Regions from separate parts of the Vibrio cyclitrophicus genome, predicted to be linked through region 1. Evidence: predicted binding sites of a transcription regulator. Region 1 holds the regulator's gene; the other holds the start of a gene.
What was found. Region 1 encodes CRP, which controls carbon source genes, mostly activating them, when cyclic AMP is high. Its sites were predicted from a motif close to TGTGANNNNNNTCACA; they were not measured.

Region 1 (7,596 bases):
AAGCGCACATCTCTGATCGCACATGTGCAATCATGATGGAACCTCTGCAAGGTGAGGGTGGCATCATCTCTCCAACCTCTGAGTTTGTGAACACCGTTCGTGAGCTGTGTGACAAGCACAATGCGCTGCTTATTTTTGATGAAGTGCAAACAGGTAATGGCCGTACGGGCAATTTTTATGCGTATCAAGGCCTAGGTGTGACACCTGATATCTTAAGTACAGCAAAATCACTCGGTGGTGGTTTCCCTATCGGCGCGATGCTAACAACGACTGAACTCGCGACACACCTAAAAGTCGGTACGCACGGTTCAACATACGGCGGTAACCCACTAGCGTGTGCCGTTGCTGAAGCGGTTGTTGACGTCGTTAGCCAACCAGAAACCTTAGCTGGCGTAAAAGAGCGTGAAGAGCTATTTCGTGACGGCTTAGCTAAGATTAATGACAAATATCAAATATTCAGTGAAGTTCGTGGTAAAGGCCTATTATTAGGCGCTGCACTAAATGACGAGTGGCAAGGACGTGCACGTGACGTATTAGTAGCAGCAGGCGAACAAGGCTTGATGGTATTGGTTGCGGGTGCAAACGTGGTTCGTTTTACGCCATCACTGGTTATTACTACACAAGAAATTGAAGAAGGCTTATCAAAACTAGACAAAGCAATCGCTACGCTAGTTTAGCCTAAGCGGCGTCATAGGAATGATCGCCATTAGAGCGATCCCATGACGTTTTGCTAAAGGCCCAAGCTTCTGGTTTTGGGCCTATTTTGCATCTGGAGGGAATATTGATGCTAGTTGTTCGCCCAATTAAACTATCTGATTACGACGCGTTGCATACCTGCGCTGTTGAGTCAGGACATGGATTCACATCTCTTCCGGTTAACGAAGAACTGTTAACCAATCGTATTACTCACTCTGAATACAGCTTCGCGAAACAAGACGTGACCGAGCCCGGTGATGAAGGCTACCTGATGGTTGGCTACGATACCGAAACCGGAGAAGTGGCGGGTACGACCGGCATAGAAGCCTCGATTGGCTGGGATGTACCGTTTTATTCTTACCACATCAGCAAAGTAGTCCACTCATCACAAAAGCTAGGCGTGAACAACGTCGTTAAGCTACTGACTTTCGGTAATAACTACACCGGGTGCAGTGAGATCTGTACGCTATTTTTGCGTCCAGATTTCCGTGGCGGCTTGAACGGTCGTTTGATGTCGAAGTGTCGGTTTTTGATCATGGCGGAACACCCAGAGCGTTTCTCAAAAACGATTTTTGCTGAGATGCGTGGTGTATCGGATGCCGAAGGCAACTCTCCTTTCTGGCAATGGCTGCAAGAGCACTTCTTCTCGATTGATTTCACGCTTGCTGATTACCTAACCGGTATTGGTAAGAAAGGCTTCATTGCTGACCTAATGCCGAAGCTGCCTATCTACGTGAACCTACTGAGCAAAGAGGCTCAGGCGGTGATTGGAGAGGTACATGATAATACGCGCCCTGCACTTAAGTTGCTGGAACGTGAAGGTTTCACTAACCGAGGCTACGTTGACATCTTTGATGCGGGGCCAACGGTTGAATGTGATTTAAGAAACATTGAATCGGTACGTTATGCGATTCGTGCTCAAGTAAAAATTGCAGAGCACTCCAGCTCTAAAGACTTCCTAATTGGTAATACCTCGTTCGAGAACTTCCGCGCAGTCGCTGCGAAAGGTGCGTATGACCAAGCAAGTGACACAGTGATTTTATCATCTGAAGTAGCAAGCGCTCTTGAAGTAAAAGAAGGCGAATTCGTTCGCATGTTAGCTCAGTAAGAGCAGCGATTATCTGTCGAAGATTTTAAGGATAGAAGTATGACTCAGTGGATAGCAGGACAATGGGTGGCAGGTCAAGGTGACGCCATGGCATCAGTAAGCCCATACAATAATGAAGTAGTATGGCAGGGTGATAGCGCAACTCCTGCACAGGTTGAATCTGCAGTAGCAGCGGCTCGTGAAGCCTTCTTAGTTTGGAAAAAACTGAGCTTTGCCGAGCGTGAAGCGATCGTGTTGAATTTTGCTGAGAAAGTTAAAGAGAACAGCGAAGAAATAGCACAAATTATTGCAAAAGAGACGGGGAAACCGATTTGGGAAACGCGTACTGAAGCGGGCGCGATGGCGGGCAAAATTGCTATCTCTATTCGTGCTTACCATGAACGTACTGGTGAAGCTTCACGTGAAGCTGCAGGCAACCAAATTGTACTGCGTCATCGTCCATTAGGCGTAATGGCAGTATTTGGTCCTTATAACTTCCCTGGTCATCTACCTAACGGTCATATTGTTCCAGCACTGCTATCGGGTAATACCGTGGTATTTAAGCCGTCAGAGCAGACACCTTGGACGGGTGAGTTTGCGATGAAACTATGGCAAGAAGCTGGCCTTCCTGCTGGCGTAATTAACCTAGTACAAGGTGCCAAAGAGACAGGTATCGCACTGGCTGATGCTAAAGGCCTTGATGGCGTGCTGTTCACAGGTAGTGCCAATACCGGTCATATCCTGCATCGTCAATTCGCGGGCCAACCGGGCAAGATGCTGGCACTAGAAATGGGCGGCAACAACCCTATGGTGATCAGCGACCAATACGGTGATGCAGACGCAACGGTATACACTATCATCCAATCAGCTTTCATCAGTGCGGGTCAACGTTGTACATGTGCACGTCGCTTGTATGTTCCAATAGGAGATAAGGGCGATCAACTACTGGATAAGCTCGTTGCTGCGACCTTGAAAATTCGTGTCGATCAGCCATTCGCTGAGCCAGCACCCTTCATGGGCCCACAGATCTCTGAAGCTGCGGCTAAGTTCATTCTGGACGCACAAGCGAATCTGCAATCGTTAGGCGGTGTAAGTCTAGTAGAAGCAAAAGCGGGTCAAGCGGCGTTTGTTTCTCCTGGTATTATCGACGCAACCAACATTGCTGAACTGCCGGATGAAGAGTACTTTGGTCCATTGCTACAAGTGGTCCGTTATCAATCGCTAGAGCAAGCGGTTGAGCTAGCTAACGACACACGCTTTGGTTTATCTGCTGGCTTAGTATCAACAGATGATTCTGAATGGGAATACTTTGTTGACCATATCCGTGCGGGCATTGTTAACCGTAACCGCCAGCTAACAGGCGCAAGTGGCGATGCTCCATTTGGTGGTCCAGGTGCTTCGGGCAACTTACGCCCAAGTGCTTACTACGCGGCTGACTACTGTGCTTACCCTATGGCTTCAATGGAAGGTGGCGAAACTCAACTTCCGGCAACGTTTAGCCCAGGTATTGAGCTTTAATTTAGGCTAATGAGTCTTAGGCTTATGCGTTAAGTTTGAAATAGGAAGCGGTGCTATCGCTTCCTTTTTCCATCACGCCCAACACCTAGATTGGGCAGTAGATAATAATAGAAAAGTATGTCACAGGCTGATGGCTGCTGACTCTGTGTCTCAGCCTCTCCCTTTCTAATCCAAATTACTAGCTTGCTAGAACCTCTGACAAGGAGTCACCATGACGCCCGATCTACTCTTTAAATCACTTTGGGACGATTACATTCACAGGCTTTGTCCATCGGCTGAGAAAGTACATCACTTGCTGAAAGAAGACGAAGCTCTGATTAATGATCACATTGCACTGCGTACTTTCAATGTTGCTCCGCTAGGTATTGAAACATTGGCTAAGCCTTTCCTTGAGCTAGGTTATAAAGCGTGTGGCGATTACTTGTTTGAGAGTAAGAAGCTAGTCGCGAAGCATTACGAGCACCCAGATCCAAATCAACCTAAAGTGTTCATTAGTGAGTTGAAGGTCGAAGAGTGTTCAAGTGACTTACAACAGATCGTTGCTAAATTGGTTGAGCAAGTCGACGTAAGCAAGCTTCAAGGCCATGAATTCTTATTTGGTGGTCGTCTATGGGACTTGAGCTTCGCAGATTTCCAAGTGCTTGCAAAAGAAAGTGAATACGCGTCTTGGCTCGCAGCTCATGGTTACGGTGCCAACCACTTTACAGTGAGCGTTAATCAACTCGATGCTTTTGATGAAGTGCAGGCAGTGAATGATTATTTGAGCGAATCAGGCTTCACGATCAATGCATCTGGTGGCCAGGTTAAAGGCTCTCCAGAGGTCTTATTAGAGCAATCATCAACAATGGCAGATAAAGTCCCAGTTTCATTTGTTGAGGGCAATGAGATGATTCCTGGAGGCTTCTATGAGTTCGCTAAGCGTTATGCGATGGCTAATGGTGAGCTTTATACCGGTTTTGTGGCAGCATCGGCTGACAAGATCTTCGAAAGCACTAACGGTTAAAGAAAGATACGAGTACGGACTTTACCCTAAAGATGCAGATAGGCTTCGCTTCGAGAGTGTTTGCGCTTCGAAGCTGTAGGTGTTTCATTCGTATTTTCTTTGTAGATCTTTAGAAAACAAAAAAGCCACCAAATTTGCATTTGGTGGCTTTCAAATTTTAGGCTCAGTTAATCGAGATTAACGAGTGCCATATACCACGATAGTTTTACCGTGTGCAGAAATTAGGTTCTGCTCTTCTAGCATCTTCAAGATACGACCAACTGTCTCACGAGAACAACCAACGATCTGGCCAATCTCTTGGCGAGTGATCTTGATTTGCATGCCGTCAGGGTGAGTCATTGCATCTGGTTGTTTTGCTAGGTTTAGTAGCGTTTGTGCGATACGACCAGTTACGTCAAGGAACGCTAAGTCACCAACTTTTTGGCTAGTTACTTGTAGACGGTTTGCCATTTGCGCTGATAGACGCATTAGGATGTCTGGGTTCACTTGGATAAGTTGACGGAATTTCTTGAAAGAAATTTCAGCTACTTCACAAGGAGATTTTGCACGAACCCAAGCTGTACGCTCTTGGTCTTCTTCGAATAAGCCTAGCTCACCGATGAAGTCGCCTTGGTTTAGGTAAGAAAGAATCATTTCCTTACCTTCTTCGTCTTTGATAAGAACTGCCACAGAACCTTTAACAATGTAGTACAAGGTTTCTGCCTTTTCACCAGCATGAATCAAAGTACTTTTTGATGGGTACTTATGAATATGACAGTGTGAAAGGAACCACTCTAATGTTGGATCGGTTTGAGGTTTACCTAGAACCATAATATCTCACTTCCTCTGCAGGGTATGCTTGCCGCTTTCCGTATTTTAGCTAAGCCTGGATTGACTTGTAGGATAAGAGCACTCGTTGAGCGCTGCAAGCTATCTTGTGTTTCGTTTAAGAATAGTATCCTTTTTCAGGTACTATTTCTTGATTTTAATCGTGACCAAGCTACGATTTTTTACGCAAAATTGTGCACATGATCACGGTATGAAAAGTAATCAACCAGAATGGTGCTCTGTTAACCAATTTTTCCGGTTTCGATGAGTTGTTGTAGGATCGGCCTTACAATGAGCTCCATAGCAAAACTCATCTTCCCTCCTGGTACCACAAGCGTGTTGTGGCGAGACATAAATGAGCCATCAATCATAGCTAAAAGGTAAGGGAAATCGACGTTTTTGATGCCGCGCAAACGTATAACAACGAAGCTTTCGTCTAAACTTGGGATCCCTTTAGCGTTGAGAGGGTTTGATGTGTCTACCGTTGGAACACGCTGAAAGTTGATGTGAGTACGCGAAAACTGAGGAGTAATGTAGTTAAGGTAATCATCCATCGAGCGAACAATCGAGTCCATTACTGCTTCACGAGAATGACCACGATCGCGTGTGTCGCGAACGAATTTCTGGATCCATTCTAAGTTGACGATAGGTACCATGCCGATCAGCAAGTCGACGTGTTGAGAAACATTGATATCGCCATCAACCACACCGCCGTGCAGGCCTTCGTAAAACATCACATCTGAATTTTCTGGGATCTCTTGCCATGGCGTAAAGGTGCCTGGCATTTGATTGTAAGGAACGGCTTCATCGAACGTGTGCAGGTAGCTACGTACCTTGCCTGTACCTTCGTTACCGTATTTACGGAAGAACTCTTCTAGCGCACCAAAGTCGTTGGCTTGTGGACCAAAGTAGCTGATGTGCTTACCTTGCTCGCGCGCTTTACGGATCTCGACATCCATCTCTGGTCGAGTGAAGCGATGGAAACTATCCCCTTCAACCCAAGCGGCCTTCACGTCCATCATATTGAACATTTTACGGAAGGCTTCTGAGGTGGTGGTGGTGCCGGCTCCTGATGAACCCGTCACCGCAATAATTGGATGTTTAGCGGACATGACAACCCTTGTCTTTTGAGTAACTTACTTGTTAGCAATCGTTTACCACTATAACACGGCTCCTTTATGAGCGCAGCCTAGAAGCGTTTTGTGACTTGAATATCAACGGTTTCATGCAGCTCAGAAAATACGATACTGACTTCTCCTGAGGCTAATTGATGTTTCACTTGGTCAATCTTGTTTTGCAATGAAACCTCTACATCACCGTAGTCTGTACCTTCACGCAGCACGAACTCTTTGATGAGGTTTTCCAGTGTTTCTGGTGCAATGTCTTGCCATGGGATGATCATAAATACTTCTCTCTTTTATATTCATAAATAGGTTTATTGATGTGTTGATTACTGCGTCTAGTGACGTCTACCACTCAGTCCTTAAAAAGGCTCGGTCATTATGCCGAATCTTGGATACTTTCATAGTAGGCTGGCAATGCTTCTTCTAGCCAAAACCTGGGCTTGAGCGTGCTACCGGTAATGAACCCCACATGGCCACCTTTCTGAAACAAGCGATAATCAATATTGTCTGGTAGTACGAATTTTGGAATAACATCATCAGTCATGAAAGGATCGTCTTTAGCATGAATGATCTGAGTCGGTAGCTTAATCTTATTCAGTTTTGGAAGCGCTGAACATTGAGCATAGTAGTCTTGAGCATTCTTAAATCCATGCAGAGGCGCAGTGATCCTTTCATCAAACTCATACAGTTTGTCTATTTTTTTGATGGTTTCAGCGGAGATACCTATTTTTTCTTGTAACAGCTTAACCTTTTTCAAGGCATTCGATTTGAGTGAGTTGAGCAGGTATTTTTTATAGAGCCTAGAGAAGCCTCTTTCAATACGACTGGAGCAGCAAGCTAAATCAAAAGGAGCAGAAACTATCGTTGCCGCCGACAGTAATGGGTCGTCCGCATACTCAGCCAAGTAGTTCGCCAGCATGTTTCCGCCTAGAGATATACCAACCGCAACCTTTGGGTTATTGGGAAATTGCGCGTGTAAGTGTCGTAGAAAGAAACGAGCATCTTCTACTTCTCCTGAATGGTACGCGCGAGCCAAGCGATTCGGTTTTCCGCTGCATCCTCTAAAGTGCATCATCACGGATAACCAACCATCTTTAGCAAACGCATTCATCAGTCCATTGGCGTAAGGGCTTTCAAAGCTGCCTTCCAAACCGTGGAATAGAACGAAAATGGGCTTATTATTCGCATCTCCTCTGCTTTTATTATCACTATTGGGGCTATCTCCCTTCGGGTCCTCGCTCCATGCAAGGTCGAGGAAATCACCGTCGGGAGTTTCTAAGGTTTGCCATTGAGGATCAAATAACGCCTGCTTTCTAATAAACCGTGGCACTAAGGTTTGTAAGTGCGGATTAGAGAGACCA
Region 2 (7,596 bases), on a different replicon from region 1:
GATTACAAGATCATCCGAATTTCTACGGGCATGGGTGGTGACAGTGAGTGGCACCTATACAACACCAAGAAAGATCCTGCAGAGCAACATGACTTGATAAATGAAATGCCAGATCTGTTCCTTGAAATGGTCGCTGAATATCAAGAATACGAAAAAGCGCAAAATATCGTCCCAGTTGACGAAACGTGGAACCCGTTTGAAAACGTGAAATAGAGGAAAAAAACCACTCGGCCAACCTAATGCCATCAAGCTTGGTTGGTCGATGAACACCGTGTAAAGGAATTACGAATTGTTTTAGCTAATACAATAACTTTTACATCGAGGCACTCTTCATGACGACATTATCGCTATCAAACTTGAGTTCAGTTCCGCAGTTCAATGGTAAAGCACACAGCAAACTTCAGGCGTTAGCAAAACCGATTGGGGCGGTGTGTAATATCAGTTGCACCTACTGTTATTATTTAGAAAAACAACAGCTGCTTGAATACCCAAAAGGCTCTCAATATACGATGGATGAAGTTCTGTTAGATCGTTATATCAAGCAGTACATAGAAGGGCAGAATACGCCTGAAATTATCTTTTCTTGGCACGCTGGAGAGCCTACCTTGTTGGGGATTGAGTACTTTCAAAAAGTCGTCGAGCTGCAGAAAAAATATTGTCCTAGCTACAGCAAGATTAGCAATGACCTTCAAACCAACGGCACGTTACTGAATGATGCTTGGTGTGAGTTCTTCAAAAAGAATGACTTTATCATTGGTGTGAGCATTGACGGCCCAGAGTACTTACACAATCACTACCGAGCCAACCGTGCAGGCAAGGGCACTTTTTCTCAAACCATCCTTGGAATCGGTTATTTAAAAAAACATAACGTTGAGTTTGCGACTTTAACCTGTGTGAACGATGTAACGGGTAAATACCCGTTAGAGGTCTATCGTTTTCTACGTGACGAAGTGGGGTCAAAGCAATTGCAGTTTATTCCTGTGGTCGATAAGCGTGAGGCTCATACCAACAATAAATGGTTGAGCAACCAACAAGCGATCATTCCCGTATCAGGCGAGGTTGAACCTTGGAGTGTCGATTCAGTGCAATGGGGAGAGTTTCTGTCGACGGTTTTTGATGAGTGGTTCGAACGCGATTTTGGACAAATATTAGTGCCGTACTTTGAAAATTTTGTCGGAGTATGGATGGGCAGAGAAAGCACCATGTGTACCTTGAGTGAGATCTGTGGAAAAGGGTTAGCAGTTGAACCTAATGGCGATGTGTATTCGTGCGATCATTACGTCTTTCCTGAGTTTCAGTTAGGTAATATTCATGAGAAGCCGCTATCGACGCTAGCGTTTTCGCCTGCTCAGCAAAATTTTGGATTCGCGAAGCAAAAGTCGTTGCCCAAACAGTGCCAAACTTGTGAGTTCAAATTTGCTTGTCATGGCGAGTGCCCTAAGAACCGAATTATCAACAGTCGTGATGGTGAGGCTGGGCTAAATTACCTGTGTAAAGGGTGGCTCAAATTCTTTCAACATATCGACCCAGTACTCAATGCTTTGCTTAAAGCCAATAACTTAGCGCCACGGATGGGATAATCGAATCGATCACGTGATAAGCTGAAGCCTAGGTAGAAAAAGAACAAGCCTGAAAAACAAAAAGGCTCGCTATATAAAGCGAGCCTTTTAGTGTGTAGGAGCGGGTTAATTTTTTGAACTCATCGCAAGCAATGTTTCTTCCATGGCATTGTTCAGAATCGAACGGTTGCGCTGCATCGCTGCCATTAGCGTAGAGCCCAGCCATAAGCCATAAAGCGTGCGAGATAGTGATTCAGGATCTACGATATTGAAATCACCCGCTTCATTGCCTTCTTCGAATAGCTTAGCCATACGTAGGATTATCTTTTCTGAACCCTCTGCCATGGTTGATTGTAACGAATTAGCTGTTCCTGCTACCTCTCCGGCTAGTTTTACCACAAGGCACTGAATATTGAAGTCTTCAGTCAACTTCGACGCGCACCAAAATTCGAAATAGGCTTTAACGCGATCACGACGAGAAAGCGACTCATCACTTAAAAAGTCATCTAGCTTAGCGAGATGCTCATCAAAGTAGTTAGTAAGAAGGATCTCACCAAAGTGTTCTTTGGATTTGAAGTAATGGTAAAAAGAACCCTTCGTGCCTTCCGCTTGGTTGATGATTTTCATCAGGCCAACACCAGCAAACCCGTGTTCATTAATAAGGCTAAACCCTGCATCGAGCATAGCTTGTCGCATGTCTTTCATTGTTCTTACTCTTTATGCTGAGAATGAGGAATAGTGTAACGAGCAACATACCAACCGTCCAGTCTAGTGCGTTAGGACGCGGTCAATAATTGACTCGTTCCGTCAAAGTAACATTTTCTCTTATTGGCACTTCTAAGCGACAAAACTTTTTTCAAGATAAGCACATCCTATAAATCGAAAATAACAACCTTAAAGGGCTTGTTTGGTGCCTTAAAATGGCTAAATCAGGGTGTTTTAGGTTACTGTTTTTGTTGGTTTTTAATTTGGTGTTTTCTTGAGATCGCAATGGTAGTCTTAGCTTAATTTCTTTAGGGGGCTAAATGGACACCAATAACAGCACTTATCATCAGCACAGTTTTGCTCAGCAAGATTTATCAGAGCTTACATTTACAGCCTGCACGTTTATCCGTTGTGATTTCAGGCGTTCGAACTTACGTGATGCAACGTTCATTAACTGTAAATTTATTGAGCAAGGCGATATTGAGGGATGCCACTTTGATATTGCCGACTTACGAGATGCAAGCTTCCAGAATTGCCAGTTGGCGATGGCGAATTTTAGTAACGCGAATTGCTATGGTATTGAGCTACGTGATTGCGATTTGAAAGGGGCGAACTTCACTCGCACTAATTTTGCTAACCAAGTCAGCAACCGAATGTATTTTTGTTCTGCTTATATTACAGGTTGTAACCTGTCATACGCGAATTTTGAACAAGCTTGTTTAGAGAAGTGTGAGTTATTTGAGAACCGTTGGATAGGTACTTACCTTGGTGGCGCGTCATTGAAAGAGTCTGATCTCAGCCGTGGTGTGTTCTCGGAAGACGTATGGGGGCAATTCAGTATGCAAGGTGCCAATTTATGCCATGCTGAATTAGAAGGGTTAGACCCAAGAAAAGTCGATACAACAGGCGTTAAAATTGTTGCGTGGCAGCAAGAGCAACTGCTTGAAAGTATGGGTATCGTAGTGATGCCAGATTGATCTTTTCTGTTTCTGAATACCCATAATATTCAACAAGCCATCACAAGTGATGTAGGACAAACTGAGAACAAGTCTGAACTCTTCGATCAGTCAAATTCGTCAGTTGAAAATTCTACGTGGTTATTGATATTTTTCATAAGCTTGAATGATCAATCTATGATTACGATTAGTGTAAGCTGGATTGGCTATAAATAAAGCCCAATGACTGAAAACGCCCAAAGCGAACAACTTTGGGCGTTTTTACATTTGATTCATTGTCCGTACTGCTGACACTTAAGGCCGTGATTAATGCATACCTGAACGCATTTTGTCGCTGAGTGCGAAGAAAACAAAAAGCACAATACATACCAAAGCGACACACAGCGACACTAAGATAGTTGTAGCGTCAGTCGACATTAACGGGGTAACGAGAGAAGCTAACGCTACTAACATAATCGTGATGTGAACAATTCGTCCGAGGATTGGATTTTTGTGACAGAATGAAGCCCAAAGGTAACGCATTTTTAACACCATTATAAAATTAGTGGGTTTATTCTATTTTCTTAATGAGTGTTTTGTAAATAAGTTTTCGTTACAGGTGACTGTAAATATGATCTCAGTCAGCTTAGTATAAAACTAGTTAAATAACAGTGGTTTATTGGTCTGTCTATGAAGAATTATCATTTAAATACCAACCATAATATTTCGTATTCTTTAGAATGGTAAGCCAAATGTTGCACCATTTTCAGTTTCTTGACTAAGGATCTCATTTATTGAACGTATGATTAAGAGCCCATTTGCTTATCAGTATTCAATGTAAAATAAATTCGAGTAAGCTCCTATCCAGTGGATCAAATTTTTCTATTTATCAGAAAGAGTTTTTCGATTTGAGAGCACGGTAATCTTGTCTACCATTCTGTTTGGTATACTCAATGCTTATTCGGAAAGGTGATGGAGATAATATGTCGAAAACCGCGAAGATCATTAATGAAGATAAACTAGTGAAAAAAGCAGTTGAGGTCGGTTTTAAAATGGCTAAATTGCAAGGTTTTGATTTGCCACATTCATCTCAACCAATAAAGGTCAAAGCGGTGTACTTGTTTCTTGTTGAAGTAAATCAGATCACGCCGTTACCAGAAAGTAAGCTTGATGGGGCAAACATTAAAAAGCGTCTGGCGCTATGGATACATAAAGCATTGCCTGACAATGATCCCTTGAAGTAAACCTTTTCCAAGCTGATATTTCTGGACTCGTTTCCTCTGAGTTCATTATTCATCGATATGTTAGATAAGAAACCTAGCGAGCTCTCGCTAGGTTTTTTTGTTTTTGAGGCCGATATTTTAATAGTGGATAGCGAGTCACTGCCATTCGAAGCGTTGTTATCTACTCGATAGAATGTTCAACACTGAGAGTGTTGGTGATTTATGCCGCTTGATTGGCAATCTGAGCACATAATTTACTAATGACTCTAACCTTCTTTTGACGCTTATTCGGTTAAAGACATTTTCTTAAGATCTCCACCGATCAAATACATTAGAACTCAAAGTATTATTTAATTCATGCTGACCGCTATTAAATGTGACACAGATCACTAATTTTTGTTTTTTAAAGTTAAGGTGTTGATCTTAGTAGGGGGTAAATGCTCATAATAAAAAGGAATTTAATTAGAGTTCAAAGGAATTTCTCGGTATGATTACATCAGCGCCTTGGGTGTTGTGTCCAGAAGTGATAGAAAAAACGAGTGAAGAATGGAGTTTTCGCGAGCCCAAAGCTTCAGATGGCAACGACATTTATCGACTGATTTCAGAATGTCCACCACTAGACACCAACTCGTCATATTGCAATTTTTTGCAATCCACTCACTTTAGTAAAACTTGTATTTTGGTTGAGAACAAAGGTGAGCTTGCGGGCTTTATCTCGAGTTATCAAAAACCGAGTGAGCCTAATGTTCTCTTTATTTGGCAAGTTGCAGTTGCCCCTCGATTTAGAGGTCACTCTTTAGCTTACAAGATGTTGAACAGCTTACTTCGTCGAGAGTGGCTGAAGAGTATAGAAGCTATTGAAACAACCATTACTAAGTCAAATCAAGCGTCTTGGGCACTCTTTAAAAAGCTAGACGCAAAAAATAGTAGCACTGGAAAAGTGACCACTTTCTTAGATGAAAATGTTCATTTTAAAGGGCTGCACGATACTGAGTATTTGTATCGAATACCCCTTAAATAATCATTAACTTATAGGAATCAAATAACGGCCTTATCATGGATATTTTTAAAAAGCAGGAATCTAACGTACGTTCATACTCGAATAGTTTTCCAGTCACTTTTGCTAAATCAAAAGGCTGCTGGCTTGAAACAAAACAAGGTGATCGTTACCTCGATTTTCTTGCTGGAGCAGGATCTCTCAATTACGGTCATAACAATCCAATACTTAAGCAAGCTTTACTTGAGTATATTGAAATGGATGGAATTACACATGGCTTGGATATGCATTCAGAAGCCAAAGCTGAATTCCTAGAAGCTCTTAGTCGCTTTATTTTGGAACCTCGAGCATTAGATTACAAAGTTCAATTTACCGGCCCGACAGGAACAAATGCGGTTGAGGCAGCGATTAAGTTGGCGAAAAAAGTAAAAAGTCGAAGCAGTATTGTTGCATTTACCAATGGTTTTCATGGTTGTACGGCGGGTGCATTGGCTGCTACAGGCAACCAACACCACAGGCAAGGTGCGGGCTCAAATCTCAACAACGTTACGCGTTTGCCATTTGAAGGTTACGCTGGAATCGATGGTTTAAAATTATTTGAAACGATGTTAACCGATAATTCCGCTGGTATGGATAAACCTGCTGCCGTTTTATTGGAAACGGTTCAGGGTGAAGGTGGGTTAAATGTCGCTTCAAATGAGTGGCTACAGAAGTTAAGCAAAATCTGTAAAGCCCACGATATCCTATTTATTGTGGATGATATTCAAGCCGGTTGTGGTCGAACAGGAACGTTTTTTAGCTTTGAACCTTCAGGTATAAAACCAGATATCGTTACGCTATCTAAGTCGATAAGTGGTTATGGCTTACCGATGGCTGTGGTTTTATTAAAGCCTGAACTAGACAAGTGGGAGCCGGGAGAACACAACGGCACCTTCCGTGGTAACAACCATGCGTTCATTACTGCTGCTAAAGCGTTAGAAATGTATTGGTCAAATGATGATTTTGAAAATCATATTCAACGTAGCTCAAGCATGGTCGATGATGTCATTCAACGCAATCTCAAGCGTTTCCCTGAGCTATTTGTTCAACGCAAGGGACGCGGAATGATGATTGGCATTGAATGTAAAGATGGGAACACAGCTGATGAGATTGCAAAAGTGTGTTTTGACAAGGGCATGGTAATTGAGACCGCAGGTCCAAACGATGAAATCTTGAAGTTCTTTTGTCCATTAACCATTTCAGAATCGGAATTGATGCAAGGTTTAACTATTTTCGAAGACTCAGTTGAAGTGGTAGCAACCAAGCATTTCAAGAAAGCATCGTAATAGGGAGAGTAAAATGATTGTTAGAACACTTGATGAATGTCGTAATAGTGAAAGACGTATTGTATCGGATAACTGGGAAAGCACTCGCATGTTATTGAAAGATGACAATATGGGATTTTCTTTTCATATCACAACAATTTACGAAGCGACAGAAACACATATCCATTACCAAAACCACTTGGAGTCTGTGTTTTGTATGAGTGGTGAAGGGGAGATTGAAGTCGTTGGTGGTAAAACTTACCCAATCAAACCCGGTACGTTGTACATCCTAGATAAGAATGATGAGCATTATTTACGCGCATATAAAAACAAAGAAATGACAATGGCTTGTGTGTTTAACCCACCAATTACTGGCGCTGAAGTACACGATGAAAACGGCGTTTATCCACTCGTTGATTAACCCATATATTCAGGGGTGATATCTCACCCCGCTCCCTATTATTTAGTCTTTAATCTCTTCAAGAACAAAAGGTCTTTTATGACATTTACCGTAGAAAAAATCGGCGGTACATCAATGACAGCATTTGATGCTGTGCTCGACAATATTATTCTCCGCCCTCAAAATCCTTATAACCGAATCTTTGTTGTGTCCGCTTACAGCGGTATGACGGATGCATTGTTGGAATGTAAAAAAACAGGTAAGCCTGGTGTCTATCAATTGATAGCGATGCGTGACGATTCGTGGAAGGATGCTCTATCTTATATTGAACGCCGCATGCTATTGACCAATGAGCATATTTTTGCGGATCCAATGAATCGTATGAGAGCAGATAAGTTCATCCGGTCTCGTATTTCAGAAGCCAAAAACTGTATTACTAACATTCTTGAAACGTGCCAATACGGACAGTTTTC

Region 2: a site for CRP is predicted at 4,798-4,813, ahead of ectA (diaminobutyrate acetyltransferase). Genes of this name have one in related genera too.

The regions. Positions count from the first base shown of each region.
Region 1 covers NZ_AP025480.1:296,429-304,024, forward strand. Annotated here, with positions in the region: gene OCW38_RS01310 (aspartate aminotransferase family protein) at 1-677, shown strand, start outside; gene astA (arginine N-succinyltransferase) at 785-1,804, shown strand; gene astD (succinylglutamate-semialdehyde dehydrogenase) at 1,844-3,301, shown strand; gene OCW38_RS01325 (DUF1338 domain-containing protein) at 3,513-4,304, shown strand; gene crp (cAMP-activated global transcriptional regulator CRP) at 4,482-5,114, opposite strand; gene OCW38_RS01335 (phosphoribulokinase) at 5,354-6,223, opposite strand; gene OCW38_RS01340 (YheU family protein) at 6,301-6,513, opposite strand; gene OCW38_RS01345 (hydrolase) at 6,612-7,596, opposite strand, start outside.
Region 2 covers NZ_AP025481.1:1,470,835-1,478,430, reverse strand. Annotated here, with positions in the region: gene OCW38_RS21335 (arylsulfatase) at 1-213, shown strand, start outside; gene OCW38_RS21330 (anaerobic sulfatase maturase) at 333-1,580, shown strand; gene OCW38_RS21325 (TetR/AcrR family transcriptional regulator) at 1,686-2,264, opposite strand; gene OCW38_RS21320 (Qnr family pentapeptide repeat protein) at 2,585-3,241, shown strand; gene OCW38_RS21315 (hypothetical protein) at 3,527-3,742, opposite strand; gene OCW38_RS21310 (DUF5062 family protein) at 4,183-4,443, shown strand; gene ectA (diaminobutyrate acetyltransferase) at 4,910-5,443, shown strand; gene ectB (diaminobutyrate--2-oxoglutarate transaminase) at 5,479-6,744, shown strand; gene OCW38_RS21295 (ectoine synthase) at 6,758-7,144, shown strand; gene OCW38_RS21290 (aspartate kinase) at 7,223-7,596, shown strand, end outside.